DNA from 2 places in the Anthropogastromicrobium sp. genome. Region 2 is predicted to be linked to the other one. Evidence: predicted binding sites of a transcription regulator. Region 2 holds the regulator's gene; the other holds the start of a gene.
The links. Region 2 encodes NrdR, which represses ribonucleotide reductase genes. Its sites were predicted from a motif close to CACAANATNTTGTG; they were not measured.
Positions count from the first base shown of each region.

Region 1: the regulator NrdR is predicted to act here: its motif matches at 1,853-1,866, upstream of nrdD (anaerobic ribonucleoside-triphosphate reductase).

Region 1 covers NZ_JAXWCK010000034.1:4,093-19,232, forward strand. Annotated here, with positions in the region: gene galE (UDP-glucose 4-epimerase GalE) at 1-555, opposite strand, end outside; gene WJP93_RS07360 (AraC family transcriptional regulator) at 775-1,680, shown strand; gene nrdD (anaerobic ribonucleoside-triphosphate reductase) at 1,904-4,066, shown strand; gene ruvA (Holliday junction branch migration protein RuvA) at 4,239-4,847, shown strand; gene ruvB (Holliday junction branch migration DNA helicase RuvB) at 4,931-5,932, shown strand; gene WJP93_RS07380 (cell division protein ZapA) at 5,955-6,440, shown strand; gene WJP93_RS07385 (DUF3656 domain-containing protein) at 6,536-8,755, shown strand; gene WJP93_RS07390 (FtsW/RodA/SpoVE family cell cycle protein) at 8,798-10,138, shown strand; gene WJP93_RS07395 (penicillin-binding transpeptidase domain-containing protein) at 10,107-11,750, shown strand; gene WJP93_RS07400 (NUDIX hydrolase) at 11,855-12,316, shown strand; gene hisA (phosphoribosylformimino-5-aminoimidazole carboxamide ribotide isomerase) at 12,371-13,144, shown strand; gene WJP93_RS07410 (GDSL-type esterase/lipase family protein) at 13,160-13,888, shown strand; gene WJP93_RS07415 (restriction endonuclease) at 13,897-15,140, opposite strand, start outside.
Region 2 covers NZ_JAXWCK010000023.1:1,970-17,109, reverse strand. Annotated here, with positions in the region: gene WJP93_RS03505 (TIGR04086 family membrane protein) at 13-363, shown strand; gene WJP93_RS03500 (transglutaminase domain-containing protein) at 366-2,909, opposite strand; gene WJP93_RS03495 (DUF58 domain-containing protein) at 2,967-4,067, opposite strand; gene WJP93_RS03490 (MoxR family ATPase) at 4,136-5,080, opposite strand; gene WJP93_RS03485 (hypothetical protein) at 5,101-5,877, opposite strand; gene aroE (shikimate dehydrogenase) at 5,905-6,801, opposite strand; gene WJP93_RS03475 (DUF5688 family protein) at 6,981-7,859, opposite strand; tRNA gene WJP93_RS03470 (tRNA-Arg) at 7,903-7,974, opposite strand; gene efp (elongation factor P) at 8,052-8,609, opposite strand; gene WJP93_RS03460 (shikimate kinase) at 8,759-9,259, opposite strand; gene WJP93_RS03455 (YqeG family HAD IIIA-type phosphatase) at 9,256-9,753, opposite strand; gene nrdR (transcriptional regulator NrdR) at 9,750-10,214, opposite strand; gene WJP93_RS03445 (YlmC/YmxH family sporulation protein) at 10,315-10,578, opposite strand; gene WJP93_RS03440 (peptide chain release factor 3) at 10,682-12,274, opposite strand; gene WJP93_RS03435 (hypothetical protein) at 12,322-15,140, opposite strand, start outside.

The DNA.
Region 1 (15,140 bases), on a different contig from region 2:
CTTATGAGCACCGATTGGATTGAAGTAGCGAAGCAGGATTACATTCCACTCTGGGTCAGCAGTGTGAATATCAGTTAATACCTGCTCAAGCATCCACTTGGTCCAGCCATATGGGTTAGTTGCAGTACCCTTCGGGCAGTTTTCAGTAATCGGGATCTCAGCTGGAGAACCATATACAGTAGCAGAAGAGCTAAAGATAATGTTCTTAACACCGTGATTGCGCATCTCATCACACAGAATCAGTGTGCCGGACATGTTGTTAGTGTAGTACTCGATTGGCTTTACAACAGATTCGCCGACAGCCTTGAGACCTGCAAAGTGGATGACTGCGTCAATTTTTTCATTATCGAAGATTGCCTTTACACCCTCACGGTCTAACATGTCAGTCTGGTAGAAAGTAACCTTCTTTCCGGTGATCTGCTCAATGCGTTCAACGGCCTTTATGTTGGCGTTGTACAGGTTGTCCATGATGACAACCTCATATCCCTCGTTCAACAGTTCGACGCAGGTATGGCTGCCGATATAGCCGGCGCCACCGGTAACTAAAATCTTCATGATAACCCCATTTCTGCGCTGCGATAAATAATAAATAGTAGTATCGTGTGTAATAAAATATTTAGTAGGCGTACAGACAATTTTGGCCGCAGCGCTAGCCGATTGCCTTAACGTGCATTTGGAAATCGTCTTGACTTTCCTCTACTTACAATTATAATGAGAGAGGAATGGTATGGCAACAACTATTTTCGAAAAAATTATAAGTATCTTGAGGTTTCTATGCAATTAAAAATTAATAATGAGAAAAAAGAACTGAAATTTCACGGAAGCTATGAATTTCCAGTGTTTGTTAGCCATGAAGTGCTGTCTGATTACGAGAGAGGTGCATTTGCCTGGCACTGGCATCCGGAGGTGGAGTTAACTTATATTGAGGAGGGACAAATCGAATATCAGGTAAATGATACTGTATATTGCCTTAAGGCAGGAGAAGGACTTTTTTGCAATGCAAATGCACTTCACACTGGTCATATGCTGAATCAGGGAGACTGCCGCTATCTTTCCGTTACATTTCATCCGCGAATGATTTATGGCTTTGAGGGAAGTGCAGTTGACAAAAAATATGTAGAGCCTGTAACAAGAAATGATTTGCTTGGAGGACTACATCTTGTGCCAGATACTGAGTGGCAAAAACAGATACTTTTGTTGATTCAAACTATTGTGACAGATTATGAGGGGCATTTGCCAGGATTTGAGCTTGTAATTTGTCAGACACTTTTGCAAATATGGAATACATTGTATACAAACGTATGGAGTGAAATTTCGCCAGATCCATCGGCTCAGTACAAAGATATTGAGCGTCTTAGAAAGACGATTACTTATTTGCAGGAGCATTATCATGAGCATGTGACTCTTGGAGCTATCGCAGAAAATGTTAATATCTGCGCGAGTGAATGCTGCCGTTTTTTCAAGCGTCATATGAATCAGACGATATTTGAATATTTGCTGGAATACCGCATTGAGAAAAGTCTGCCCCTTTTGATCAAGGGAGAAGACAGCATCACATCGATTGCCCAGATGGTTGGATTTTCTAATCCTGCCTATTTTGGAAAGGTATTTCATCAGGTGATGAGATGTTCACCGAGCGATTATCGAAAGTCTTTCATTTCGAAGACACAGAAAGTATAGTCAGACGATATGACAAAAGTTCCCTAAAGACATCATAATATTTTGTCGATATAGGGAACACAGGTTTGTATTGCGTGAAAAAACTGGAAAAATTTTTTCAAAGTTGCAAAAGCACCCACTACAATTGTGAATTCGATAGACACCAAATACAGTATAAATACATTGACAAAAACACAAGATGTTGTATAATGGTGAGGAACAAATTGATTAAGGGGGCTGCATAATGAAGATTATTAAAAGAAGCGGAGCAGAGGCAATCTTTGACGCAAATAAGATTGCACAGGCCGTGAAAAAGGCCAATGACAGCGTGGTTGAGGCTGAAAGACTGAGCTATCATCAGATCGCTCATATTGTGGAAAAAGTAGAGAAGCAGTGCCTTGCAGTGAATCGTTCCTTAAACGTGGAAGAAATACAGGATCTTGTGGAGAATGCCATTATGCGTGAGCAGGCCTTCTCTGTAGCGCGAAATTATGTAAGGTATCGTTATGAGCGCGAGTTAGCCAGAACACACAATACAACTGATGAACGTATCAAGAGTATTCTTGAGTGCAACAACGAAGAGGTAAAGCAGGAAAACTCAAATAAGAATCCGACTGTAAACAGTGTACAAAGGGACTACATTGCAGGTGAGGTAAATAAGGATTTTACAAGAAGATTTTTGCTGCCAGAGGATATTGTGGAGGCACATGATGCTGGAATCATTCATTTCCATGATACAGATTATTATGCACAGCACATGCACAACTGTTGTCTGATTAATCTTGAGGACATGCTGCAAAATGGCACTGTAATCAGTGAGACTATGCTTGAAAAGCCAAAGAGCTTTTCCACTGCATGTAACATTGCAACACAGGCCATCGCACAGGTAGCCAGTTCACAGTATGGCGGACAGAGTATTTCACTGGCACATCTTGCACCTTTTGTACAGATCAGCCGTGAGAAATTCCGTCGTATGGTTCGCAAGGAGATGGAAGAAGCAGGAATCCCGGTAACAGAGGAGCAGATCAATCTTATCGCAGAAAAGCGTGTAAAGGAAGAGATTAACCGTGGTGTTCAGGTAATTCAGTATCAGGTTATCACGCTTATGACAACAAATGGACAGGCACCGTTTATTACAGTATTTATGTATATTGATGAGGTACCGGAAGGTCAGACAAGAGAGGATCTTGTAGCGATTATCGAGGAGATGCTTCATCAGCGTATCAGAGGTGTCAAGAATGAGAAGGGTGTATGGATTACACCGGCATTCCCTAAGCTGATTTACGTACTCGAAGAGGATAATATTCACGAGGACAGCAAGTATTATTATCTGACAAAGCTTGCTGCAGAGTGTTCAGCGAAGAGACTTGTTCCAGATTATATTTCCGAGAAGGTTATGAAGGAACTCAAAGATGGAAACTGCTATCCATGTATGGGATGTCGTTCCTTCCTGACTGTATATCATGATGAAAATAATAAGCCAAAGTTTTATGGCCGTTTCAATCAGGGTGTTGTCACAATCAATCTTGTTGATGTTGCATGTTCATCAGGAAAGGATAAGGAGCGTTTCTGGAAGATCTTTGATGAGCGTCTTGAACTGTGTCACCGTGCATTAATGTGCAGACATAATCGTTTAAAGGGAACACCGTCTGATGTTGCACCGATTTTGTGGCAGTATGGTGCACTGGCTCGTTTAAAGAAGGGCGAGACAATCGATAAGCTGTTGTATAATGGCTATTCTACAATTTCCTTAGGCTATGCAGGTTTATGTGAGTGTGTTAAGTACATGACAGGAACAAGCCATACTGATCCTCAGGCAACTCCATTTGCACTTGAGATTATGCAGCATATGAATGATGCATGTGCAAAGTGGAAGGCAGAGCATAACATTGATTTTAGCTTGTATGGAACACCGCTTGAGTCCACTACATATAAGTTTGCAAAGTGTCTGCAGAAGCGTTTTGGACTGATTCCTGGAATCACAGATAAGAATTACATCACAAACAGCTATCATGTTCATGTAACAGAAAAGATCAATGCATTTGATAAGCTGAAGTTCGAGTCACAGTTCCAGAAGCTGTCTCCAGGTGGTGCAATCAGCTATGTTGAGGTTCCAAACATGCAGAACAATATCGATGCTGTTCTTTCTGTCATGAAATATATTTATGAAAATATCATGTATGCCGAGTTAAATACAAAGAGTGATTATTGTCAGGTATGCGGCTACAATGGAGAGATACAAATTGTATCAGATGATGACGGAAAGCTTGTATGGGAGTGTCCAAATTGTGGAAACCGCAATCAGGATAAGATGAATGTCGCAAGACGTACATGCGGCTACATCGGAACTCAGTTCTGGAATCAAGGAAGAACACAAGAGATTAAGGAACGTGTATTGCATCTGTAAGCTGCACATCTGTAAACATATGCGAATCTGTAAATTAATATAGTGTAAGAGAGACGTGTTGGGATTTTTATCTCATACACGTCTTTTCTTTCATCTTGCCAAGCGCCTTTTTCCATGTTATACTAAAGCGAACATGCCTTTTTGTTTTGAGGGTGTATTAAAGGAGAATGAAATGATTTCCTATATTTCAGGAGTATATGCCGGACACAGCACAGATGCCGTGGTAATTGAGTGCGGCGGAATTGGTTTTTGTATCCGGGTACCGGAGACTGTTTTGAATCGCCTTCCGGCAAAGAATAGCGAATTTAAACTGTATACATATCTTCATGTGAAGGAAGATGCTATGCAGCTATATGGTTTTATAAGTAAAGAGGAACAGGAAATGTTTGAGCTGCTGATTGGTGTCAGCGGTATTGGCCCGAAGGGAGCACTTGGCATTTTGTCAGCATTGTCAATGGACACACTTCGTTTTGCAATTTATGCACAGGATGCAAAGACGATTGCAAAGGCACCTGGCATTGGAATTAAGACAGCTCAGAAAATGATTCTTGAGTTAAAGGATAAAATTTCGCTTGCAGATACTCTTGGAGAGCAGTCTGCTATGGTTTCAGCTGGTGCTGTGGATTCGAAAACTAATGCAAATCGTGCTGAGGCAATTGAGGCATTGACAGCACTTGGCTTTAGTGCATCTGAGGCAGTCAAAGCAGTCTCTGGAGTTAAGGATATTGAGACACTAAGTACAGAAGCAATCATTAAGGCTGCGTTAAAGAAAACATTGTAAAAACCGCGGTGTCAGAAATTGTGTCTGCAGTGTCTGCTGTATATCTGGCCGAATAACTGCGAAGAAAAGAACAGAGGAACAACATGGAAAGAAGAATTATCACGACCCAGCTTGAAGAAAATGAAAACGTGCTGGAAAACCATCTCAGGCCGCAGTATCTGTCAGAGTATATCGGACAGGAAAAAGCCAAGGAGATTTTGAAAGTATATATAGAGGCAGCGAAGAAGAGAAAAGAAGCACTAGATCATGTGCTTTTATATGGTCCTCCGGGACTGGGAAAGACGACACTTGCCGGAATTATTGCAAATGAGATGGGCAGCAATATTAAAATTACGTCAGGCCCAGCCATTGAAAAGCCAGGCGATATGGCAGCTATTTTAAATAGTTTATCTGAAAATGACGTGCTTTTTGTCGATGAAATTCATCGCCTGAGCCGTCAGGTCGAGGAAGTTTTATATCCGGCAATGGAGGATTTTGAGATTGATATAATGATCGGAAAGGGCGCGACAGCGCGTTCTATCCGTTTGGATCTGCCTAAATTTACATTAGTGGGTGCAACAACAAGAGTTGGTCTTTTAACAGCACCTCTTCGTGACAGATTTGGTGTTGTGCATAAGCTTGATTTTTATACGACAAATGAGCTTGTGCAAGTGCTTGAGCGTTCTGCTAATGTACTAAATGTTACGCTTGAGAAAGAAGGTGCGTTAGAGCTTGCCCGCCGCTCAAGAGGAACACCGCGTCTTGCAAACCGTCTGTTAAAGCGTGTGCGTGATTTTGCGCAGGTGCGTTATGACAGTGTTATCACAAAAGAAGTTGCAGAGTATGCACTTGATCTTCTTGAGGTAGATCGCCTTGGACTTGACAAGGGAGACCGCGCAATTTTAGAGACAATTGCAGATAAGTTTGGCGGCGGTCCGGTGGGATTAGATACAATCGCAGCTGCATTAGGCGAAGATTCAGGCACGATTGAGGATGTTTATGAGCCATATTTGATTCAAAACGGACTGATCGAGCGTACACCAAGAGGAAGAGCAATCACACGTTTAGCTTATGAGCACCTTCACAGACCGGTGCCTAAAGTATGAGATTTTTGAGGGTTTTAAGAACATGGAAAGAAATAGTACAGATGTTATAATAGAAGATAAGGTGTATAAGATCAGCACCGATCAGGATGCATCCTACGTAAGAGAGCTTGCAGAGTATATTAATGAAAAAATGGAGCTTTTGCATCGTCAGTCAGCGTACAGCAAGCAGGCAAATGCTTTTCGCCAGATCATTTTGCTTATGAATATGGCAGATGATTACTGTCGCATGAAGCAGCAGGCAGAGGAAGCAACAAGAAAGTACGAGCAGCAGGAAGCAGAATTTTACAATATGAAGCGCGAGATGGTCAATATGCAGATGACAATAGCAAGCTTAAAAAAGCAGCTGCAGGAGAAGCCCAAGACACAGGCAGTATGTCCATATCTGCAGTCGTTAGCAAAAGAGGCAGAGGCAAAAAATACACAGACCGCGCAGGCATCACAAGAGAAAAAACAATATCCGCCGTATGGATCATTCGCAAACAGTGCAGCGGCACACAAGAAAAAATAAACTATAGAAAAGCCCGGGCAGTGTGCCGGGGCTTTGTGCTTTAAGTCAATAGTTATTAATTAAAGATAATTTACAAGGAAAGGCAGGCATAAAAGATGAAACAAATAGCAGAGCTGCTCGCACCAGCCGGGTCTGTAGAGACGATGTACGCGGCCTTTGCGGCAGGTGCAGATGCTGTATATATAGGCGGAAGCCGCTTTGGAGCGAGAGCCTATGCAGACAATGCAGAGAGTGAATCACTTTTAGATGCGATTGATTATGCACATTTGCATGGAAAAAAATTATATCTTACGGTCAACACGTTATTAAAAGAACAGGAAATGAATGAACTGTATGAGTATCTTTTGCCTTTTTATTGTCAGGGACTCGATGCAGTGATTGTGCAGGATTTTGGTGTCTTTCGCCGTGTGCGTGAGTGGTTTCCAGATCTTGCGATACATGCCAGCACACAGATGATAATGAGCGGAGAGCTTTCAGCAGAAAAATTAAAAGAACTCGGTGCAACGCGTATAGTAACGCCACGTGAGCTTTCACTTAATGAAATTCGCAGCATTCATAAAAGCTGTGATCTGGAAATTGAGAGCTTTGTGCATGGAGCACTTTGCTATTGCTACTCAGGTCAGTGTCTGTTTTCAAGTATTGCAGGCGGACGAAGCGGCAATAGAGGACGCTGTGCGCAGCCATGTCGTATGGCGTATAGCGTTGAACAAAATGGAAAAGTGATTTTGCCGCAGCAAAAGGGCTATATTTTAAGTCCAAAGGATCTATGTACAATAGAAATTTTACCGCAGCTTATAGAGGCAGGAGTGTATTCCCTTAAAATTGAAGGAAGAATGAAAAAGCCAGAGTACACAGCAGGTGTAGTCAGCATTTACCGCAAGTATCTTGATCGTTACCTGGCAAATCCAAAAGCGCCATATCGTGTGTCTGAGGCAGACAAGAAGCATTTGCTTGGTCTGTTTAACAGAAAAGGATTTACAGATGGCTATTATACAAGACATAACGGCACTTCCATGATAACATATACGGCACCTGATTTTCGTGCAGGAGAGGATGTATTCCTTGAAAAGATCCGTACCGACTATATTGGAACAAAATTGAAAGAAAATATAAAAGGAACGGTAAAGATTTATCAGGGAAAACCTGCTATACTATCTGTGACTGCGGCTGCAGCGTGTGAAGATGGTCATGTGAGCGTGCTGCAAAAAAAAGAGATTACTGTCAGTGCAGGTATGGTGCAGGAAGCAAAAAGCCGCCCGCTCACAAAGGAAGCGATTCAAAAGCAAATGGAAAAGCTTGGCGATACTGATTTTTCATGGGAGTCTCTTACGATTGAGACAGATGAAGCATCATTTTGCCCAGTTGGTGTGCTAAACGAGCTTAGAAGAGCAGGAGTACAGTCAATCAAAGATGAGCTTCTTAAAGTATGGCACAGAGAATCTGTCATATCAGGAGAGACTTTCAAAGAGAAAGCACAGAAGACAGTGACAGATGTGCAAGGTTTGGCATTGATTTGGCATGCATCGGCTGAGACAAAAGAGCAATTTGAAGTGCTTTTATCGCAGGATTGGATTAGTCAGGTGACAATTGACAGTCATATATGTGAGCCAGATCAATATGAGAAATTCGTGCAAAAAGCACATCAGGCAGGAAAAATGTGTTTCTTATATTTGCCAAAGGTCTTTCGTCAGGAGAATGAGCCATGGTATTTAGAGCATAAAGAAATCATTAGTGACGCGGGCTTTGATGGCATTTTGGCTTCTACGCCGGAGGCGTGGCTATTTGCGCAGAAATATCTGCTGCCAGGAAAGGTATCAGCGGATCATAGTCTGTATAGCTGGAATACACAGGCTGCGAAGGAGCTTTCTTCATGGGGAAATCAATACAGGACGCTTTCTGTTGAGCTAAATAGAAAAGAGTTGGAGGCATCGGCAGATTTGACAAGCGAACTTATTGTGTATGGCAGGATTCCAATGATGGTGTCTGCACAGTGTATTTGTAAAAATACGATTGGATGTAAAAAACAGCCAGTAGAACTGACACTTGTAGACCGAATGAGAAACCGTTTTCCTGTTAAAAATAATTGCAGGGAATGTTATAACGTGATTTATAACAGTCTGCCGCTGTCTCTGGCCGATCAGTGGTCGTCTGTGCGTACACTTTCGCTTCGCAGTGTAAGATTAAGTTTTACTACAGAAACACAAACGCAGATGGCAGAGGTATTAGCTGTATACAAAGAGCTTGCTAAGACAGGAAAGACGTCGGCAAAACTTGAAAATACAACACGCGGTCATTATAAAAGAGGCGCTGAGTAAAAAAAGGTCAGCAGTATACTAGACAACGAAAGGGAAGAATAGATGACAACATTATTAACGAGTGTATGTAAATATTCGATGATCATTGTGATGATCTTATATACGGTGCTGGCATTTTGGTCACTTCGATATAAGAGTGTTGAAAATATGAGAGGGTGTTATTGGGGAATGAACCTTTTGACCTTTTCATTTTTGACATTAGGTTTTGCTGTGATCGCAGTGAAAGAGAGAAGCATACTGATAGTGGGCTACTATGCAGCTATTATGCTTTATTTTATGGTGTATCTACTTGTATACCGCCATATGTACAAAAAAGCAAATTTAGCGCTGCTAAGCCATATGCTTATGTTTTTGTCAATTGGTTTTATACTGCTTACAAGGCTAAATCCAAAACAGTCAATAAAGCAGTATATTATAGTAGTAGGTTCCTCTGTGCTTACACTAATAGTTCCCAAAATGTTTGCAAAACTGAAGGCTGCACGTAACTGGGCAATTGTGATGGGCATCATCGGTATTTTGATGCTTGGCATAGTGCTTGTGCTTGGTAAAATTACAAGAGGTGCAAATCTTTACATCAATCTGGGATTTTTCAGCTTTCAGCCGTCTGAGTTTGTAAAGATAAGCTTTGTATTGCTGATTGCGGTACTGCTTCGTGAGCGCACAGATATAAAGCGTGTACTTTTGTCGGCAGTAATCGCAGCAGTTCACGGAATAATTCTTGTTGCCTCAAGAGACCTTGGTGCTGCACTCATTTTCTTTGTTTCTTACTTGATGATGTTATATGTGGCAACGAAACAGAAAGCTTATCTTTTTATTGGATTGATTGTCGGCTTTTTTGCCTGCATCGCAGCGTATTATCTGTTTGCCCATGTGCGTGTGCGTGTTCAGACATGGCTTCATCCATTTGCTGATTTTTACGGAAAAGGAAATCAGATTGGAAATTCCTTGTTTGGAATTGGAACAGGCGGATGGTTCGGACAGGGACTTTACAAAGGACAGCCATCTAAAACACCAGAGGTTATCATGGACTGTATCTTTACAGCAGTCTGCGAGGAGCTTGGCGGTATCATTGGCATTTGTCTGATTTTAATTTGTATTGCATGTCTGTTAATGTTTATTGCAGTCGCAGCAGAGCTGTATCTTCCATTTTATAAGCTGATTGGAATTGGTCTTACAGCCATATATGGCACACAGGTCTTTTTGACAATCGGAGGCGGAATTAAATTTATTCCGCTTACAGGTGTAACACTTCCACTAGTCAGCTATGGAGGAAGCTCTGTGTTAAGTACATTTATTATTTTTGGAATCATGCAGGAACTGTATATCAAACGTCAGAATGAGGTGGAAAGACTTGAGAGAATCAAAGAAAGAGTCCATTATTAACGAGAAAGAAGCAGCTGTAAAGAAAAACGAAGAAGTAAAACCAGAAAAAAAGAATGAAGAAACAGCTGAAGAGAAACAGGAGCAAAAGCCAGAAATCAAAAAAGAAAAAATAAAACAAGAAGAAATAAAACAAGAACCAAAGGCGCAGAAAAAAGTAAAAAACACCACTAAAAAAGGGGTAAAAAAAGAAAAAAAGCCGACAAGCCGCCAGTATGAAATTAAAGTGGCAGGTACAATTTTAGTATCACTGCTTGGTGCAATGCTTTTGTATTTTATTTATTTTGAGGTGAAAGGAAAGGATGATGTTCTTTCAAGTAAATATAATACAAGACAGCAAAATATGGCACAGCTGATTCGAAAGGGTGATATTGTTACAAGTGATGGTGTTGTAGTGGCGACTACGCAGACAAGAGAGGATGGAACTGAGGTGCGCGCATATCCATACACAAATTGGTATGCGCATACAGTAGGTTATTCCGTGCTTGGTGGCTATGGTCTTGAAGATACTCAGAAGTTAAATCTTCTGACAAGTCATGTTGATTTTTGGACAAAGTTAAAAAATGAGTTTCTTGGTGTTAAGACACAGGGAGATACGCTTGTGACAACACTTGATTCTGGTTTGCAGGATTTTTGTTATAGACAACTTGATGGAAAGACAGGCTCAATTACTGTGGTGGAGCCATCTACTGGAAAGATTTTGGCTATGGTTTCTTCGCCTAATTTTGATCCAAACACAGTAGAGGAGCAATGGAGCTGGCTGACATCAGAGGAAAATACAACGCAGAACATGATGAATCATGCAACGCAGGGAACTTATCCTCCGGGATCTACCTTTAAGCTTATTACATTGCTTGAATATATTCGTGAAAATCCAGATACATGGCAGGATTTTCACTATACTTGCACCGGAACATATACAAACGGTGATTACGTTGTAAACTGTCATGATGGTGTTGCGCATGGAGAACTGGATATTTATGGAATTTTAGGTATGTCGTGCAATGGCGCGTTTGATACGATAGCACAGACACTTAATTCAACAAAATGGCAGAAGCTGGCAGAGGATTTTGGATACAATCAAAGTGACAGAAGTCAGGTGGATTTCCCGTACAAAAAGAGCCATTTTGATATTGCCTCAGATGACAGCGTGTGGTCAAGAATGCAGCTTGCCATTGGACAGGGAACAACAACTGTAACACCGTTATTAAATCTGATGATATATGCAGCTATCGCAAATGATGGTGTAATGATGACACCTTATCTGGTAGATCACTATCTGGATGCAGATGGAAATGTTGTAGAACAGACAAAGCCAAAGGCGCTGCGCAGTGTGTGCACAAAGGCAGAAGCAGAACTGATGGATGAATTTCTAACATATGTTATTACAAATGGAACGGCAGCAGCCGGAGGCAGCCAATATGCGAGAGTATCTGGAAAAACAGGATCAGCGCAGTATGATTCCACAAAAAATTATCATGCATGGTTCTGTGGTTATGGAACAAATGATGTAAGTGAAATCGCAGTATGTGTCATGATTGAAAAGGGCGGTGCCGGCGGAATTGTTGCAGCACCGGTTGCGGGACAAATTTTTGATTATTATTTCAGCAGATAAAAAAAACCTTGAAACTGTATGCATTTTCAAGTATACTTATTTTATATGATGCCAGGGCAGAGATTTGCCCTGGCCAAAACACACCATAGTCAGGAGGAATTGCAATGATAGAAGCAACGAGCTGTGGCGGTGTGGTGATATTTCGCGGTAAAATTTTAGTCTTATATAAGAATTACAAGAGCAAGTATGAAGGCTGGGTATTACCGAAGGGAACCGTTGAACCCGGAGAGGAGCATTGGCAGACAGCGCTGCGCGAGGTACGGGAAGAAACAGGTGTCGAGGCATCCATTGTGAAATATATCGGTGTAAGTGAGTATACATTCCATGTACCGCAGGATATTGTAGAAAAAGAAGTGCACTGGTATCTAATGATGGCAGACAGTTACTACAGTAAGCCGCAGAAGGAAGAGTATTTTGTAGATTCCGGATATTATAAGTATCATGAGGCGTATCATCTGCTGAAGTTTTCAAATGAAAAGCAGATACTCGAGAGAGCGTACAATGAATACCTGAATCTGAAACGGGATAATTTGTGGGGAATCCACAGAATTAACCGTATCGGATAAGGTATGCAGACGTTTTGCATTGACATAATAGATCAGACAGGATAAGGTGAGAGTATGAGATTTCGACCATGTATTGATATCCATAATGGTATCGTGAAGCAAATTGTTGGAAGTTCTTTGAAGGATGAGAATGATCAGGCATCAGAGAATTATGTGGCAAATCGTGATGCATCGTGGTTTGCAAAGCGTTATAAGCAAGACGGATTGCAGGGAGGACATGTGATTCTTTTGAATCCACAGTCCTCCCCGTATTATGAAAAGACAAAAAAGCAGGCACTTGAAGCACTGCATGCATATGAGGGAGGATTGCAGGCTGGCGGCGGTATCACTCCAGATAATGCACTTGATTTTTTGCGCGCAGGTGCATCTCATGTAATTGTCACATCATATGTGTTTAACGATGGATGTATTCAGTATGACCGTTTGAAAAAACTGACACAGTTAGTTGGAAAACAAAGGCTAGTTCTTGATGTAAGCTGTAGAAAGATAGATGAAGGCTACTGTATCATGACAGACCGTTGGCAGAAGTTTACAAAGGAAGTAGTTACACTGCCATTATTGGAGGAGCTGTCTGCATATTGTGATGAATTTTTAGTACATGCTGTCGATGTAGAAGGCAAAAATGGAGGAATAGAGACGGGACTTGTTAGGATGCTGTCTGATTATGACGGTATTCCTGTTACATATGCCGGAGGAGTTCATAGTTGGGATGATATTGAGCTTCTCAAAAAACTGGGCAAAGGAAAGATTGATATGACAATTGGAAGTGCACTTGATTTGTTTGGTGGAACATTGTCATATGAGCGTCTTGCAGCGATGCATTTTTAACGAAAAGGAGAAAAAATGGATAACACAAATATTCTTTATGGAAAAAAATGGGCAGTTTGCGGTGATAGTTTTACAAATGGAGATTTTTCTGGAGGATATAGCGAGACATTTGAAGATGGTCCGTTTGCCGGAAAATATAAGACATATGGTTATTTAATAGCTGAAAGAAATCAGATGACAGTGCAGCATTTGGCAGTAGGTGGCCAGACAATGGCGATGCCGCCTATTCCAGGCACTTTTTCCAATTCATTTTCCAATGGAATTTATAAGACTATTGATGAGGATGTTGATTACATCACATTGTACTACGGAATCAATGATTCACACCACAGACCATCATCAACAGGAAGCGATGGCGAAGATCAGACAGGAATAATTCATTTGGGCACGATTGATGATACTGATAATACTACATTTTATGGTGCTTGGAATGTTGTTTTGGAATATCTGATTGCGCATCATCCGTATGCACATATTGGCATTTTAGTGTCAAATGGATGTGAGACTGATGATTATCGTCTGGCAACCATTGAGGTGGCAAAGAAATGGGGCATTCCATATATCGACTTAAACGGAGATGAGCGAACACCAATGATGCATCGCTCTACAAACCCTGCTCATTGTGATCGTGCAAAAGAGCTTCGCATGGAAGCATTTAAGGTGGGAGGAAGAAACTCTCATCCAAATATCAAAGCTCATCTGTATGAGAGTTGGTTCATCGAAGATTTCCTGCGTACATTATAATGCTTTTGTCACAGGTCCATCAATCCTATTAAACTTTTTTTGATGTCAAACAAATCTATGAATCGTACCCTAACGATCACACCATCATCTGAAGTAAACTTGATTCCTTTTTCATGCTCTATCTTTTGACTGACTTTTTCAGTCATTGGATAGAGCATTGTAATGTTTTTGGCATTGTATTTTTTCTGGTATGCATACATCTGGTACATATCCGCCTGAGAGATCCCCCAATTTACTTTTTGGCTGGAGAGAAGTTTCCATTTCGTATCACAAATAAAAATGGCGTTGTCATGTTTTCTGGTGATTACAATATCTGGCCGTAATATAAATTTCTTATTAGGCTGTGTGAACAGATAATGTGTGGCATCTTGTATGGAGATTGAAAAATCCTCTGCCGGTAGAAATTTTTTTAACTGCACGGCAACATAGCGCTCAAATAGTGTTTCCATAGGAAACATAAGAGAAAATGCAGCACCAGAGCCAGAAAACGAAGAAAAACTTTTTCCACTCAAGAAAAGTTGGCACCATAGAAGGAGTGTGGAATAGTCCCTGCTATGACTTTTATTTTTAAAGTTCACATTGTTTTTTGAATTGTAATCAAGTCCTATTTTTGAAAAATCACTGGCATAGTCTGTAGAAAACGGGACATTACTAAAAGCAGCAAGCAATGTTTTTATATCGTTCTTGTTTCTCAAAGAGCGTGTTTGTTTATATAAAAGCATTAATGTCGATTTGATCAGTCTGTTTTCAGGGCAGTTAGGTGTAAATTCATCAGATTCTGTGAAAACACGTTCTTTGTGGGAAATATTGTATTTTTGCTGCTCAGGAAACAAAATTTTTCCCTTAAAATAAGATCTGTTTTCAGCTATGGTTTCATAGTTGCTGCGCAGTCCATGTTTTGCCAAACAAAATGCTTCAACGATAAACATTCGTATGAAGATATCCAAAATCGGCATTTTTTCAATATCGACATCTGTAACTTGCAAGCTTTTATATGAGATATTCGTGAGTGATTTGATCATGTCTGTCACAAGTTTTTTGATTTTTTGATTGCTTTTTTGCGTGTTAGAGACAATCTTTGGTAAGATTTCAATGGCAGTGCCATCATCGAATGTAATAACACCGATATAGTTTTTGGCAGTTATAATTTTGCCGATTTCTTTTCTGAATGAAATCCCCATTAGCTCTAAGGCATTTGTGTCACTGCTTGTGCCGAAAAACTTATGAAACGTATGAGTGGAGCTTACATTTT
Region 2 (15,140 bases):
AGAGGCTTTTTCATGCGCTCAAAACTTATTCCTGTAATTCGCACACTTCTTCTTTCATTTCTGATTAGTATAATCATTCTTTGCCTGATGGCACTTCTTATGTGGAAGCTCTCACTGTCGGACGGTCAGGTAAAGACTGGACTTTATCTGTCCTACCTTCTCTCCTGTCTGTTCGGCGGTTTTTGCTTTGGACACATCTTTCCTAAAAGGCGCATTCTCTGGGGACTTTGCTTTGGAATCGGGTATTTCGTTCTACTCGCACTCGTCTGTGTTGTTGTCGCAAAGGCTACTTTGTCGTACCCCGCCTTTCTTGTTCTTGGCCTTTGCTGCCTCGGAGGATGCGCTGGATCATTCTTTAGTTAGTCTTAGCAGAAGCATCTTCCATAGCGATACCACATACGTTTAAGGCGGCTCTGACGCGCTGTCGCATCTGACGCCATATCACGATACAGCTGTGCCGTCTCATCGCGCAGCTCTGTTCCGTAGGCATGATTGCTAAAGGTGAGTTCCTGCAAAAGATCCTGAAGCCACATCAGTTTTTCCTGTGTTATTGTCGGGAATGATTCCTGAAGCGCTGCTGCATCAGCTGCTGTACTGATTTTCTCAAGGTTTTCTGCTTCACACAGCGCATCCATTCTGGAAAGAGCATATAATAATGCTTCTTTTGGCTCACCCTTTAAATGCTGTTCCTGACGCTTTAAACGCATCTTTCTCTGATAGATCATTCCAAATATGATAAGCGCAATAAATAAAATACAGCAAAGCACAATCAAAATCACACGCATTAGAAGCTTGAAAAAATGATTATCCTTAGAATTATCTGTATTATTCTGATTATTAGGATCGCTCTGACTTTGCTGCTGATTCGGCGCTGTTGGCTGATTTTGCTCTGATGGCTTAGCCGGTTCTGATGGCTGCTCATTTTCTGCTGTTGTCTCTGGCGTAGTTTCAAAAATTCCCTCTACTGTTGCCTGAGGCTCCTCTACCTGTGTCTCTGGTTCTGCCGGATTTGTTGCATTTTCAAGCTGATCGGAACTAATAGTAGAATCCTGTCCGTCGTTTGAATCAGCTAAATCTGCCTCATCTATAAAGCCTGGTGTTACCTCAATTGGAATCCAGCCAACACCCTTTACATAAATCTCAGCCCAGGCATGCGCTGCCTCATCCATAATGGCCTGTGCACCATTTCCTGATTCCAAATCGCGCACCAGATATCCTTCTACATAGCGCGCCGGGATTCCATAAAGCCTGAATAAAAGTACTGCTGCTGATGCAAAATGCGTACATACACCCTGCTTATTTTCATACAGGAAATATTCTACATAATCATTTCCACGCGGAGTTGAGCCTGGTGTCTTTGTATAAGAGGCATGCGCTTCAAGCGTTGATCGCACAAATGACACACAATCTGCAATTGATGTAAATTTCTTTCCTGAATATTCTTCATAGAAGGAATCAAGTCCCTTTGTTGGCAGTGACAGATAGACTGAATCTGCAAAGGCGCGGTAAGACGCATCTTGTGTTTCGTATGAGCCTGCCGTCTCAAGCTTTTGAATATTTGAAAGACGCTGCGTATTCATATAGTACATAGAAAAGATCTCTCTATCTGTTTCCTGCTTTGGATACGCATCAAATGGCTCCCCCGCTGTAAAATCAACAAGACTTGTACCATACGGAATGTACGAGAAGGCACTGTTTGCATCTACGTCTGAAATAACAAGATCTCGTCTGGCAACGGATTCATCACCACTATTATAGAGACTTTCCAAAACCTGATAATACTGACTGCTTAAGCTTATCAGATCCATACCCGTTGCAAGTCCCTCTTCGTTTTGCTTATCACTAAGCTCGCGCCAGCCGCTGCCCGTATAATTGCTTCCTACGTAGCCTCGAATATAAAGCGGTGCCTTTAAATCACTCGAAATATCTAAATACAAATGCGTCTCATTATAATCGCGCACCTCTTTTACATTACTAAGCTTACCGCCGTGGACGCCGCTGCTTCGAATAATATCAACAGGAAGCCAATCCCACTCACCTCTAGTCACCTTCTTCCAGAAGGTCTCCAGACTCTTTAACAGATCTCCGTTTCGAATATCTTCACGTATCTGGCTTTGTGCTTCATATCCATCTGTAAATGCAGGTCCTAACATAAAACGGCTCACTGGAAGAAGCAGCAAGAACAAAGCGGCAATTACAACAGATGTCTGCCACCTAAGCATTCCAAATGCGCTATTGCTCATCTTTACTGTAACTGTTCTCACACTAAGACTCTCACGATAACGGCTGTACTGCAGAGAAAACATACCTATCAGCACAAACAGCATCATTAAAAATGATGGCATTGCCGGAAGCTCTCCAACTGCAAGCGCAAGAATAAAGATTACGCCAAATAATAGTGCTGTCACCCTTCCATCTAATGAACGAATCGTTCCAAGCGATAAAATTGCTCCAATTAAAAATGCTGCAAACAACAGCGTAATCAAATAAGAGGCTGCTGAAACTGGCTCAATAGCTGCAAGTGAAACTTTTGTACCATAATACTCATTTATATATCCTGCATAACTGTTATAGAATCCCAACAATCCACTAAAAATACTGTTGTGAAATACAATTCCTGCTAACAGATAAATGCCAAATAAGACCGGCCATGTAATCATGCGGCTGATTGGGAGTTCCCAGGCTGCTGTTATAAGAAGGCCGATCACAATCGTTCCCACCACAAGCAGCACATAATTTAGCTCAATCTCATAGGTAAGCGCAAGTCCAAGCACCACACCAAGCATTCCTATTAAAAAATAGATAATGCGCAGCAGCAAAAACAATCGCTCATGAAACTTGCCGTGAGTCCGGATTCGGTCAGCCTGAACAACCTGCTCGACCAGAATGCCCTTCTCTTCGTTTTCCATGAAGTTCCTCCTTCGTTGCAAATTAAATATACAATTTAATTATGACAGTTAATTTTATCATATCTCAATCAATTCATGAATCTCGTTAATTGTAAGAATTGATTTTCTTGTACCATCTGATGACAAAAAGTCACCTAATTGTTCATCTTTATTCGTATCCATACAGCTTATTGCAATCATACGGTACAGCGGTGTACTGCGGCTGCTTTTATACTCCTCCCAGTACAGCTTGTCAGTTCTTTTTGCACTGACAAGAAGCTTACTCATAACAGCTGTAATGTCATCCATTCCTTTAATCAGATGTTCTTCAAATGCACCTCCACCATCCTGTGAATACCAGATCATGCGATGATGACACTCGTTAAAACAAAGTGCCGCTGAAAGCGAATAACAAAGATCATATACCGACTGAATCTCCTCTATTGTCTGATAACGAAGATCCAGAAAAATTCCAACTGAATCACTGATTGGCCTTGACAGTTCCTTAATCATCATCTGATCAAGGCGGGCTGTCATCTTCCAATGAACTCTTGACATTTTGTCGCCCTGACGAAATTCGCGGATCTGATAAATTTCAGCAGGATCATCTCCTGCATTATGCTTATCGTACTCCTCGCTGTCACTGTCAAAATTACGGCAGGCATCTGTCACAGCGACTTGAAGATCAAGAAGATGAGGCATTACAACACACTCTGCCTGAGCAGAAATTGTTTTCTTTCTCTGAAATAATCTCAGATAATCGAAGACTACAATTCGCTCAAATGAAATTTTTATCACACCACAATATGTGGAACAAAATGTAAATGGAACAGTTACTGATGTTTTTGCCGGTGCACGCAGATTGATATCATAGGATTCCTTTTCTCCATCTAATGTATTGCTGACATTTACTCTTACAGACGCATCTGTTATCGGAAACCAGCCATTATTATGAAAACGAATAGGAATTTCTATTTTTTCTTCACAATCTGCCACCTGCTGTCCATTTCCAATTGTTACCTTAACGTTTTTTTTGTGATACCAGGTAAGTGCAAATAATGCTATTGGAAGCAGCAGCTCAAACGCCAGAAATACTCCAGGAACAGGACTTTCATACATCAGTGCAATATATGATGTGATTATAACCAGAAGAATATAGACTATTTTTCTTCCCCACATAAAAACTCTCCTTTCAGGAAAAAGCAAACAAAGGCCTTATAGAACATGCTCCTACAAGGCCTGTCTTTTTATTTTGCCTTTGGCTGAGGGATCAGCTTTAAGATCTGCTCAAGAATGCCTTCTGCTGTTAATCCGCCCACCTTTGCCTTTGTATTTAAAATCAGACGATGCGCACATACATCAGTAAATACAGCAGCCACATCTGCTGGAACTACATAATCACGCTCCTGAAGGTACGCATGTGCACTTGCCATATTAATCAGCGCCAGCGTTCCTCTTGGGCTAACGCCAAGTGTCAAATACTGATGCTTTCTGGTCGCATTGACAAGATCTGTCGTATACTGATAGATCAGATCATGAATAAATACCTTCTCGACCTCTTTCTTCATCTCAAGAATATCTTCAACGGTGAGAGATGCTGGAATATCATCTACAGAATATTCCTTTTTGCTCTTCATCATAGAAATTTCATCTGCCTGACTTGGATAGCCCAAAGACATACGAACCATGAAACGGTCAAGCTGAGACTCCGGCAACAGCTGTGTACCAGAAGATCCTGTAGGGTTCTCTGTTGCAATTACCATAAATGGTTGCGGCACTTCTCTTTTTACTGCATCAATTGTGACAGTGCCTTCTTCCATAACCTCAAGCAGCGCAGACTGTGTCTTTGGTGATGTACGGTTAATCTCATCTGCAAGAAACAGATTACACATAACAGCTCCTGGATAATACACAAACTTTCCAGTATCCTTCTGATACATATGATAACCACACACATCAGACGGAAGCACGTCTGGTGTAAACTGCATACGCTTTTGTTTTAAGGACAATGCTTTTGAGAATGCCAGCGCCAGCGTTGTCTTTCCTACACCAGGAATATCCTCCATCAGTATATGACCGCCTGCAAGCATCGTACACATAAGCTTATTCAGACTCTCATCCTTACCCTTGATTACCTTTTTTATATCATCAATTGCCTGCCAAACTTTCTTTACGTTTTGTATATTCTCCATGTTTCCTCTCATTCCTTGTCTTATGCCTCATCTGCCTGTGATTCTGCATCATAAACAGTCTCACTGACAGATTCTGACGTATTTTCTTCAGATGATTTTTCAGATGATGGAACAGATGTCTTTCCATCCAGCATATCCTTTAAGTTCTTTAGTGCCTCATCCTTTACGCATGCTTCCTGGTATCTTGTATTTACATTTGCAACCAGTTCACGCACGGACTCCCATCCGGCAACCTCCTGCAGATAAGCTGCGATCTCGCCATCCTTCGCATTCTTATCAATATACAGGCTTCCATCCTTATTCTGACAAATATAAAGTCGAATCATAGATGGTGCCTTCGTGTCAATTCCAATAAACTTTATCTCATAATATACATATGCTATATAAGTATTATCAGCAATACCTGGAACTGTATAGCAGATAATGTTCTCATAGGACTCAACATATTCACACTGCTTTTTAAGTGCTTCCTCACTAAATTCTGTATCCTGCACAACAATCTGCTTAAGATCCTTGACATCTGCCTTTTTTACTGCATCAAAATACTTCTGTACCAGTTCTTTTACTTCCGGCACGCCGTCCTTTTCTAAGGATTGAATCTGATTGTTATTATTGTTTTGATTTTCTGTAACATCAACAACCGTCTGGATTTCCTGACGATCTTTGTTGCCTTTTCTGCTCGTAATCAAAATAACTGCTACAATCAGCGCAGCTGCTACCAGAATAATGACAAAGTATGGAAGAATCCTTCTGACCACACCTGGTTTTTTCTTTCTCTTAAAATTATTTTTTGCCATAATTCCTTCCTATTCTGCCATCTTGCGTTACTGCGCTGTACGCGGACACGCCTCAGGCTCATCAAAATATCGTTCTTTCACCAGTTCAACTGGCATCTGCTTTCCTGTCCACAATGTAAATGCCTCTGCACCCTGATACAGCAACATATATAACCCATTAAAACAGCTGCAGCACTGACTCTTAGCAATTTCCATCAGCTTTGTCTCTCTTGGATTATAGATTACATCTGATACTATTAAATCTGGATGGAAGAAATCTGCTGATGTAATCAGACTTCTATCTGTATCTGGTGCCATGCCTACATTTGTGCCATTTGTCAAAATACGACTTGTCAAAAGCTCTTTTTTAATCACAGACTCATCTGAATAATCAAATAAATTAATCTTACATGCTGTCTGCTTTGTCAGCTGATTAATCACCTGCCTTGCATGCTCTGTCGATTTTCCCGGGCGACAAAATACAGAAATCTCCCGCACACCGTCAAGTGCTGCCTGAACAAGAATAGATGTTGCTGCGCCTCCTGCTCCAAGAAGAGTCATTTTCTCACCCTTGATCGAAAATCCTGCTTCTTTTACGGCTCTCATATAGCCTGTTCCATCCGTATTGTATCCCATAAGCTTTCCATTTTCATTCACAACCGTATTCACAGAGCCTGTAATCGACGCTGCTGGCGAAAGCACATCACAAAGCTGTGCCATCTTAGACTTATTTGGCATAGTACAGTTCCAACCTTTTGCTCCCAAACTTACAAGACCGTCTACGGCACCGCTAAGACCTTCAATGCCAACATCAAAACAAAGATAGACATAATTAATTCCTAACTCCTGAAATGATGTGTTGTGCATCATCGGTGATTTGCTGTGTCCCACCGGACTTCCAAGCAGACCGGTAAGGCCTGTCTTTCCATTTATTATCATAGACATATCCTTTCCTGATACCTTTTGCAGCAGTTTTTACTGTCATTTCTTGTCACCACCAAAATGACATAAACTGACCAAGCTCTTCTATACTTTAATACGAATCTGTAAAATATGCAAGCTTTTTATCTCTTTTGCCACACGCGGCACTTTATTTTGTGCAAAATTACCATGATATGGTGTGATTACACTACGATAGTGACAGTATCCTCATCTGAATCATACTCATACACATGATTTGACAAAAAATCTGTACTTACAGCATCTGTCAGATTTACCTCCTCCACAATTTCCTTTAACTGTGACGGATCTGTATCTTTATCTTTTGCAAGAAGCAGTACTTCGTGCATACTTGACGGCAAAATATAATATGCACCGCCAAGCTTTTTTGCTGCCGTCCTAAGGATACCCGGATACATGATGACTGATGCTCCAAAAAATGCTTTACTGTTTGTCAGCGCAAATAAATGAGGAAAATCAGACTGTACTGGCAGCTCAGGCAGCCCAATCAATGCCTCTACGCTATTTAAAGACGGTGGAAAACGGCGAATCATAGATGCGATGGCTGTCTGGAATAAAATGTCCTCTGTCACCTCCCAGATTCTGCAATGATCCTGATACACAACGGCAGCACCCATCGTTGTGTCTGTTCCCTCAAATACCAGCTGATAGATAATGGCAAGATCAAGAATACGTCTATATGGGACAAGTGATAAAAATTCCTTATTTTTCTGATATGAAATGAGCCGCACTGATAAAAAGGCAGCAGCACATTCAAAGTTTGTAAATATCTCTCCCTCCACTTTATTATTTTCTGTTACCATATCAAGCACGTTTTTTAATTCCTTTTGAATACTTTCCATAGAATAGCCATGCTGATATAAACGGTAAAACGGCGCCATATATATCCAAGGAGTTGTTCTTTTTCCTCTGTGGTATAATGACACCGTTTTTATCTTTGCTGTATGTTTTTGTTCAATTGTCTGCACGGTAATCTTTTCCTCTGCCTGGCAGGCGGACTGAAGACCCGCAGTAATGGTAAATAAAAATTGTTGATAATCCATATTGCTCCTCCGTTCTAAACTCCAGAAAAGCTGGATGAGAGAACACACCTGAAGGGAATCGAACCCCCGCACGTAGATCCGGATTCTACTGCTCTATCCACTGAGCTACAGGTGTATATGAGTCAGCTGTTAGATCAAACAGCTGACTCTGAAACAAAACGTTAAATATTTTGTTTTGAATTTCTGATCAGATTATACTCTGGATAAATACTCACCTGTTCTGGTATCGATCTTGATTACCTCACCGTTCTCTACGAACAACGGAACATTTACCTGTGCACCAGTCTCAACGATTGCCGGCTTAGTAGCACCAGTAGCAGTATTTCCCTTGAAGCCTGGCTCAGTATCAGTAACCTGAAGCTCTACAAACAGCGGCGGCTCGATGGAGAATACATTTCCATTGTGGGAACATACCTTACACATCTCGTTCTCCTTAACGAACTTTAATGCGTCACCGATCAGCTCGCTTCCAAGTGCGATCTGCTCATAGGTATCATTGTCCATGAAGTAGTACAGATCTCCATCCTGATACAGATACTGCATATCCTTACGGTCAATTCTTGCCTCCGGGAACTTCTCGGTTGGACGGAAAGATCTCTCGATTACTCCACCATTCTTGATATCCTTTAACTTTGTACGAACAAATGCCGCACCCTTACCTGGTTTTACATGCTGAAACTCAAGGATCTGATAGACAGTGCCTTCAATTTCCAAAGTCTTACCATTTCTGAAATCACCAGCTGAAATCATTTTTTTTCCTCCTGTAAATGAGAATTAACGGCATCTTTCTGTACTCTTGCACAGATGCCTATCGTTCTAAACAAACGCAAACGCCCATAAAATGGCGCTACATACTATATTATCATACAATAAAAAATATAACTTTTCAAGTAGTATTTTTAAAACTCTTTAAAAATTTCCTCTGCCAGTTCCCCAGGTGTTTTCTGATCTACGTCTAGCACAAAATCTGCACCGCTTAAATAATGTGCCTCACGCTGTTTCATCAGTGTACGCACACGCTCTCCACTATCATCTCCTTTAAGAAGAGGGCGCGTTGTGTCACCCTTTAAACGAGCCAAAACAGTCTCTGGCTGAATCCTTAAATAGACTACCATGCCGAGTTTTTTTAAAAGCTTTCTGTTTTCCTCACGAAGCGGCATTCCACCTCCGCATGAAATCACAAATTGCTTATCTTGTACAAGCAGCGTCTTGAGTGCTTTTGTCTCTGCCTGACGAAAATAATCTTCTCCTTTTTGAGCAAAAATATCAGAAATGCTCATTTTCTCACAAGCTTCTATATAGGCGTCAGTATCAATCAGCTCGAATCCTTTTTTTACAAGCTCTTTTCCTACTGTTGTCTTTCCTGCTCCCATAAAGCCAATTAAAACAATTGAACTCATCGCTTATTCCTCCTGTGGTAAAAAAACAATACTATATGCTCTATATAACGCTTTAGCACTATCTGTATTTCTTCCTTTGGATGAATTGGCTGAACAAGATATGTCCTAATTCCAGCTCTGTTTGCGCCATAAATATCTGTAAAGATCTGATCTCCGATAAAAATCGTCGTATCTGGTGTTGTATGAATGCGCTTCATAGCGTCCTCATAACCGCGTACTGATGGCTTCCCTGCTTTATAAATATAGTCACTTCCAACTTCCTTCGCAAACGGACTGACACGCGGCTCCTTATTATTTGAAATAATGCAGGTTTTTAAGCCAATGCTGCGAAGATGTTCAAACAATTCCTTTGCCTGTTTTGTAGCTGGCTCTCCATGCCTTACAAGCGTATTATCCACATCGAATAGTACGCCGCGCACGCCGTTATCATATTCCTTTTGATAATCAATCTGGTAGGCAGACGCTGCCTCTGCCCATGGATACAATTTACTCACTGTTTTTTCTCTCTCTGAATCATATTTTCAAGCTCTTGTGCAAAATTATTCAAATCTGTAAAAGAGCGGTATACACTCGCAAAGCGTACATAGGCAACCTCATCAAGTGTTTTTAATTTTTCCATCACCAGCTCACCAATCACCTTGCTGCTGACTTCTTTTTCATAATTATTAAAAATAGTTGTCTCAATATCATCTACCAGACGATTTACCGCATCAGTCGGGATCGGACGTTTATGGCATGCCATAACAATTCCAGTTTTTAATTTTTCCCTCGAATAAGCCTCTCTTGTCTGATCCTTTTTTACTACCATCAGTGGAAATACTTCAATCTTTTCATATGTTGTAAAGCGCCGGTTGCACACCTCACACATCCTGCGCCTGCGGATCGCAGTATTATCGTCAGAAGGCCTTGAATCAATTACTTTTGTTGTATCTTCTCCGCAAAACGGACACTTCATTGCTGCCTCCATTCCTGCTGTCTGCCAGCATCTCTTTAATGCTATTATTATAAAATAAAAAGGTATGTAAGGTCAAGTTTTTTCTGAATTGTTTTCAATTCTATTTTTCTTTATCTCTGATTGGTTTTTCTCCCTCATCAATATCAACTAATATGATATCTGGTCCAATCTGACATACTCTGCAAAATGGAATACGATATTCCGTATCTCGTCCGAATAACCCACATATTTTTCCTGTGCCCGGAACAATCAAATGTGTTATGCAGCCTGTTTTTCGATCAAATTCAATGTCACACACATAGCCAAGTCTTTTGCAGTCTTTTATATTAATCACTTCTTTTTGCCTTAAATCACAAATACGCATATGCTACCCTCAAAAGCATTTCACTTTCTCGGTATAGTATATGCGTATTAAATATATGCTGCCTTCTGGCAAATATATTAGACACTATGTTAATATATATTGTTTAGTGCTCTGTTCCAAACTCAGACAGCTTTAAGCCTGGATTTCTTTCCAGTACCATCTGCGGACTCCAGCTATTTGCAAACAATAACAGCGGACGATCCTTCAGATCCTTAATTTTCTTCATATCGGATGTTCCATTGATTCTTGCTACGTCCACATTCTCCCAATCCTCAATCCAGCGGATATACTCGTATGGCAGCGGATCAAGGCGAATCTCTACATTGTACTCATTTTCCAGACGGAATTTCAAAACGTCAAACTGCAGCACGCCGACAACGCCTACAATGATCTCTTCCATTCCAGTGTTAAATTCCTGGAAAATCTGAATAGCACCTTCAAGAGCAATCTGACTGATTCCCTTAATGAACTGCTTACGCTTCATTGTATCCATCTGACGCACTCTGGCAAAATGCTCTGGTGCGAATGTTGGAATTCCGTCAAATGCCATATTACCCATCTTAGGAGAACATATTGTATCTCCAATTGAGAAAATACCTGGATCAAATACACCAATGATATCTCCGGCATATGCCTCTTCTACGATTGTTCGCTCTGATGCCATCATCTGCTGTGGCTGTGTCAGACGAATCTTTCTGCCGCCCTGCACATGGTTCACCTCCATGCCGGCTTCAAACTTTCCAGAACAAATTCTCATAAATGCGATACGGTCTCTGTGTGCCTTATTCATGTTTGCCTGAATCTTAAATACAAAGGCAGAGAAATTATCATCAAATGGGCTGATTTCACCGATTGAGCTATGTCTTGGAAGCGGTGATGTTGTCATTTTTAAGAAATGCTCAAGGAATGTCTCAACACCAAAGTTTGTCAGTGCAGAACCAAAGAATACAGGAGAAAGCTCACCATTACTTACCTTATCCTGATCAAATTCCTCACATGCACCATCAAGCAGCTCAATATCCTCAAGCAGCTTCTGATAACCAATAATACCAACCTGATCCTCAGCACCTTCAACATCAAGCTCATGACTCTCAATCTCATGCATACCTGCATCTGCTGCAACGAATGTTGTAATCTTATTTGTGTTACGATCATAAACACCCTTGAAATTCTTACCGCATCCGATTGGCCAATTGATTGGGCAGGTCTTAATACCAAGCACGCGCTCGATCTCATCCATCAGATCAAATGGGTCATTTGCCTCACGGTCTAACTTGTTGATAAAAGTAAAAATTGGAATATGACGCATAACACAAACCTTAAACAGCTTAATTGTCTGCGCCTCAACACCCTTAGAAGCATCAATTACCATAACGGCAGAATCTGCTGCCATCAGAGTACGATACGTATCCTCTGAGAAATCCTGATGACCTGGTGTATCCAAAATGTTGATGCAATAGCCTTCATAGTGGAACTGTAAAACGGAAGAGGTTACGGAAATACCTCTTTGCTTTTCAATCTCCATCCAGTCAGAAACAGCGTGCTTTGCTGTTTTTCTTCCCTTTACGGAACCTGCCTGATTGATTGCTCCTCCATATAAAAGGAACTTCTCTGTTAATGTAGTTTTACCCGCATCCGGGTGAGAAATAATGGCAAACGTTCTTCGTTTGCTGATTTCATTTTCATATAATGACATTGTGTTTCATGCCTTTCTTTTATCTAAATCTGTATTTTTGTATTATTTTAATCTGTGCCATTTCTTCCTTCTGCTTTTCCATATTCAATGTAATGCAGATAATATGAACACAAATTATTTCCAAACGCTTTTTTGAGATCTGCATATCGATTTTTATATGCATACACATTAAATTGTTTGTTTCCCCGGCGGCCTTCAGCCATTCCATATTCTACAAAGTGCCACAAATAACTTTCAGAATCATCTCCAAATGCATTAAACAGATCTGCATACTGCTTTTGATAATACTCATAGTCAAATACTGCAGCATAATCAACACCCTTATACACCGTAAAACTAGTTAGTCCATTTCGTCCTTCTGTCTTACCATATTTCATGTAATGAAGATAATATTTACTATTATTTGATCCATATGCTTCTCTTAAATCTGCATAATTATTCTTATAAATATCCAGATTAAATTCCGCACTTGCCTGGCGACCCTCTTTCATTCCATACTTTACGAAATGTTCCAAAAATTTGTCTGAAACATCACCGTATGCCCTTGCCAAGTCGACATTATGTGCTCTGTAATATTCGTAATTATACACTGCCGAATAATCAATTTCTTCATATACAGTAGATGCTACCTTGGTTACAGCATTTCGTCCCTCTGGTTTACCATACTTCATGTAATGAAGATAATATTTACTATTATCTGATCCATATGCTTTTCTCAAATCCGCATAATTATTTTTATAAATATTCAGATTAAATTCTGCACTCGCCTGACGACCTTCCTTCATTCCATGTTCTACAAAATGTCGCAATGCTGCAGCATAATTATTTTTAAACGCAGACTTTAAATCAGGATATTGCTCAAGATAATATGCACCATTAAAAACAGCTGAATAATCCACTCCTTGATAAACAATATCTGAATTTGTAAAATCGCCCTTTGAACCATCCCAACCTGAATTCTTACCAATTAACAAATAATGCTCATAATAAGATGCTATGTCATCTGCAAATTCATGTTCCAACTGAGGATAACGTTTACGATAGGAGTCCACATCAAATCCATGAAAAAATCCTTCTTCAATATGCACACCACGTCCTACAATAAGGCGATATACTGCAGTATCTCCATTCTCAGCAGTCACTGTTATATTGCATACTTCTACTTCATGTGACATTGTCCCAACATTAGTAAATGATATCTTTGACGTTGACGCAGCTGCAATTGCTTTTACATTTGCATACTTCGTTTCTGAACCCACATAATAATAAAAATCCCTTTGATTCTTATCAAATTCTGTAATAACCTGCTGATCATTTATTGTTAAAGATTTAAGGCAGTTATTTTGATTTTTACGTTCTGTAGGTTTTGGCGATGCTGCTGGACGTTCATCATAAACTGGAATCAAAAATACAAAACTGTTTTCCATCTGTCCGCTCTTTGAATATGAACGCCTTACCTGATTGCCTTCTGAATATGGTGCCATAATATTTGTCATATACTGATGCCAATATTTGCCATTGTACTTGCCATCATAATCAAATTTTTGAGCATACAATGTATTCTGATTTTTCAAAATATACAGATTGGCAAATTTAAGCGCACCTCCGATTATTGCCTTTGTTGGCGTATCCCATGCTCCACTTGATGTTGTTCCATCTGGTAGCATAAACGTAGAACCATTTTGTGCCTCTTTCAAACCATTTTGTATAATCTGATCCCTTGTAGAACCTGTCGCCTGAATATTAAAATAGTTATATAATCCTTCATATCCAGGATAATTTCCTGAAATCATAGCAGATGTTCCTGAACCTTGCTCTTGTCTGACACGGCTTGCAAGTGCTACTGGATTAATATTGTATTTTTCACCAATCCAGCAAAACAGCCATGCATATGTGTAATCAGCCCCAGGAACCGTCGCATTTGACATAAATTCATTTGCAAGCGCAGCTTCTACTACTGATTCTGTCTGATAAGACTCATACGTGAGTGCTTCAAACATAAAGATATCATTTTCATTCAGGAAATTTCTCGGATCCATATAATAACGTATGGTATCCTCAGATGCCCCAGCCCAATTTGGTTCCCATTGTTTCCAAGTATTAGTCTGCCAATTGTAATCTCTGTCTAACATAGATCTAAAACATTCATTCTGAGACATACTTATAAGGGCTCTTGCAGGTGTCGTAACCTGTTGATTTACTGCATATGAAAAAGTATCACCAACATAAACCGGCTTAAATACCCAATTGGGATGTGCCTGATGAAGTGCATTCAAGGCACTTTGGTAATCTGCTGGAAAGGCCTGTGTCTCATCCGCTGCCATCAGATTGGCATCATAGCTCACAGAAAGCACTTCAAATGGAATATATCCTTCATAACAGTATTCATTAATATCAAAAATAACATGCGCCCATCGCGGCTCTTCCTCCACACAAACTACAGATGTTATGTAAACATAAGAACCCGCTGGAAGTGTCACTATCTCTGATGAATCTTTTTTCCATCCAGAATACACCTTTGAATCTGCATTTAAGCTTGCATTAGCATAGAAGCTTTCTTCAACTCCTTCTAACTCTGCTTCTTCTGTTGTTTCCTCTTCTGTAGACTCTTCCTCTGTAGACTCTTCCTCTGTAAATTCTTCTGTAGAATACTCTGTTTCATTTTCCTGTGTTTCTTCTACACTGTCAGCCTCTGACGAGGTCTGCACTGTCTCCTGCGTCTGAGGCTCACTTTGAATTTCCGTTTGTGTTGGCTGCTCTGTCTGAACTTCACTTGTTTCTACCTGTGATGCTGACGATGATTCTTCCGATGAAATCACTTCACTTTCCTGCGCAGATGTTTCTGTCTGAGTTTCCTGCGACTGAG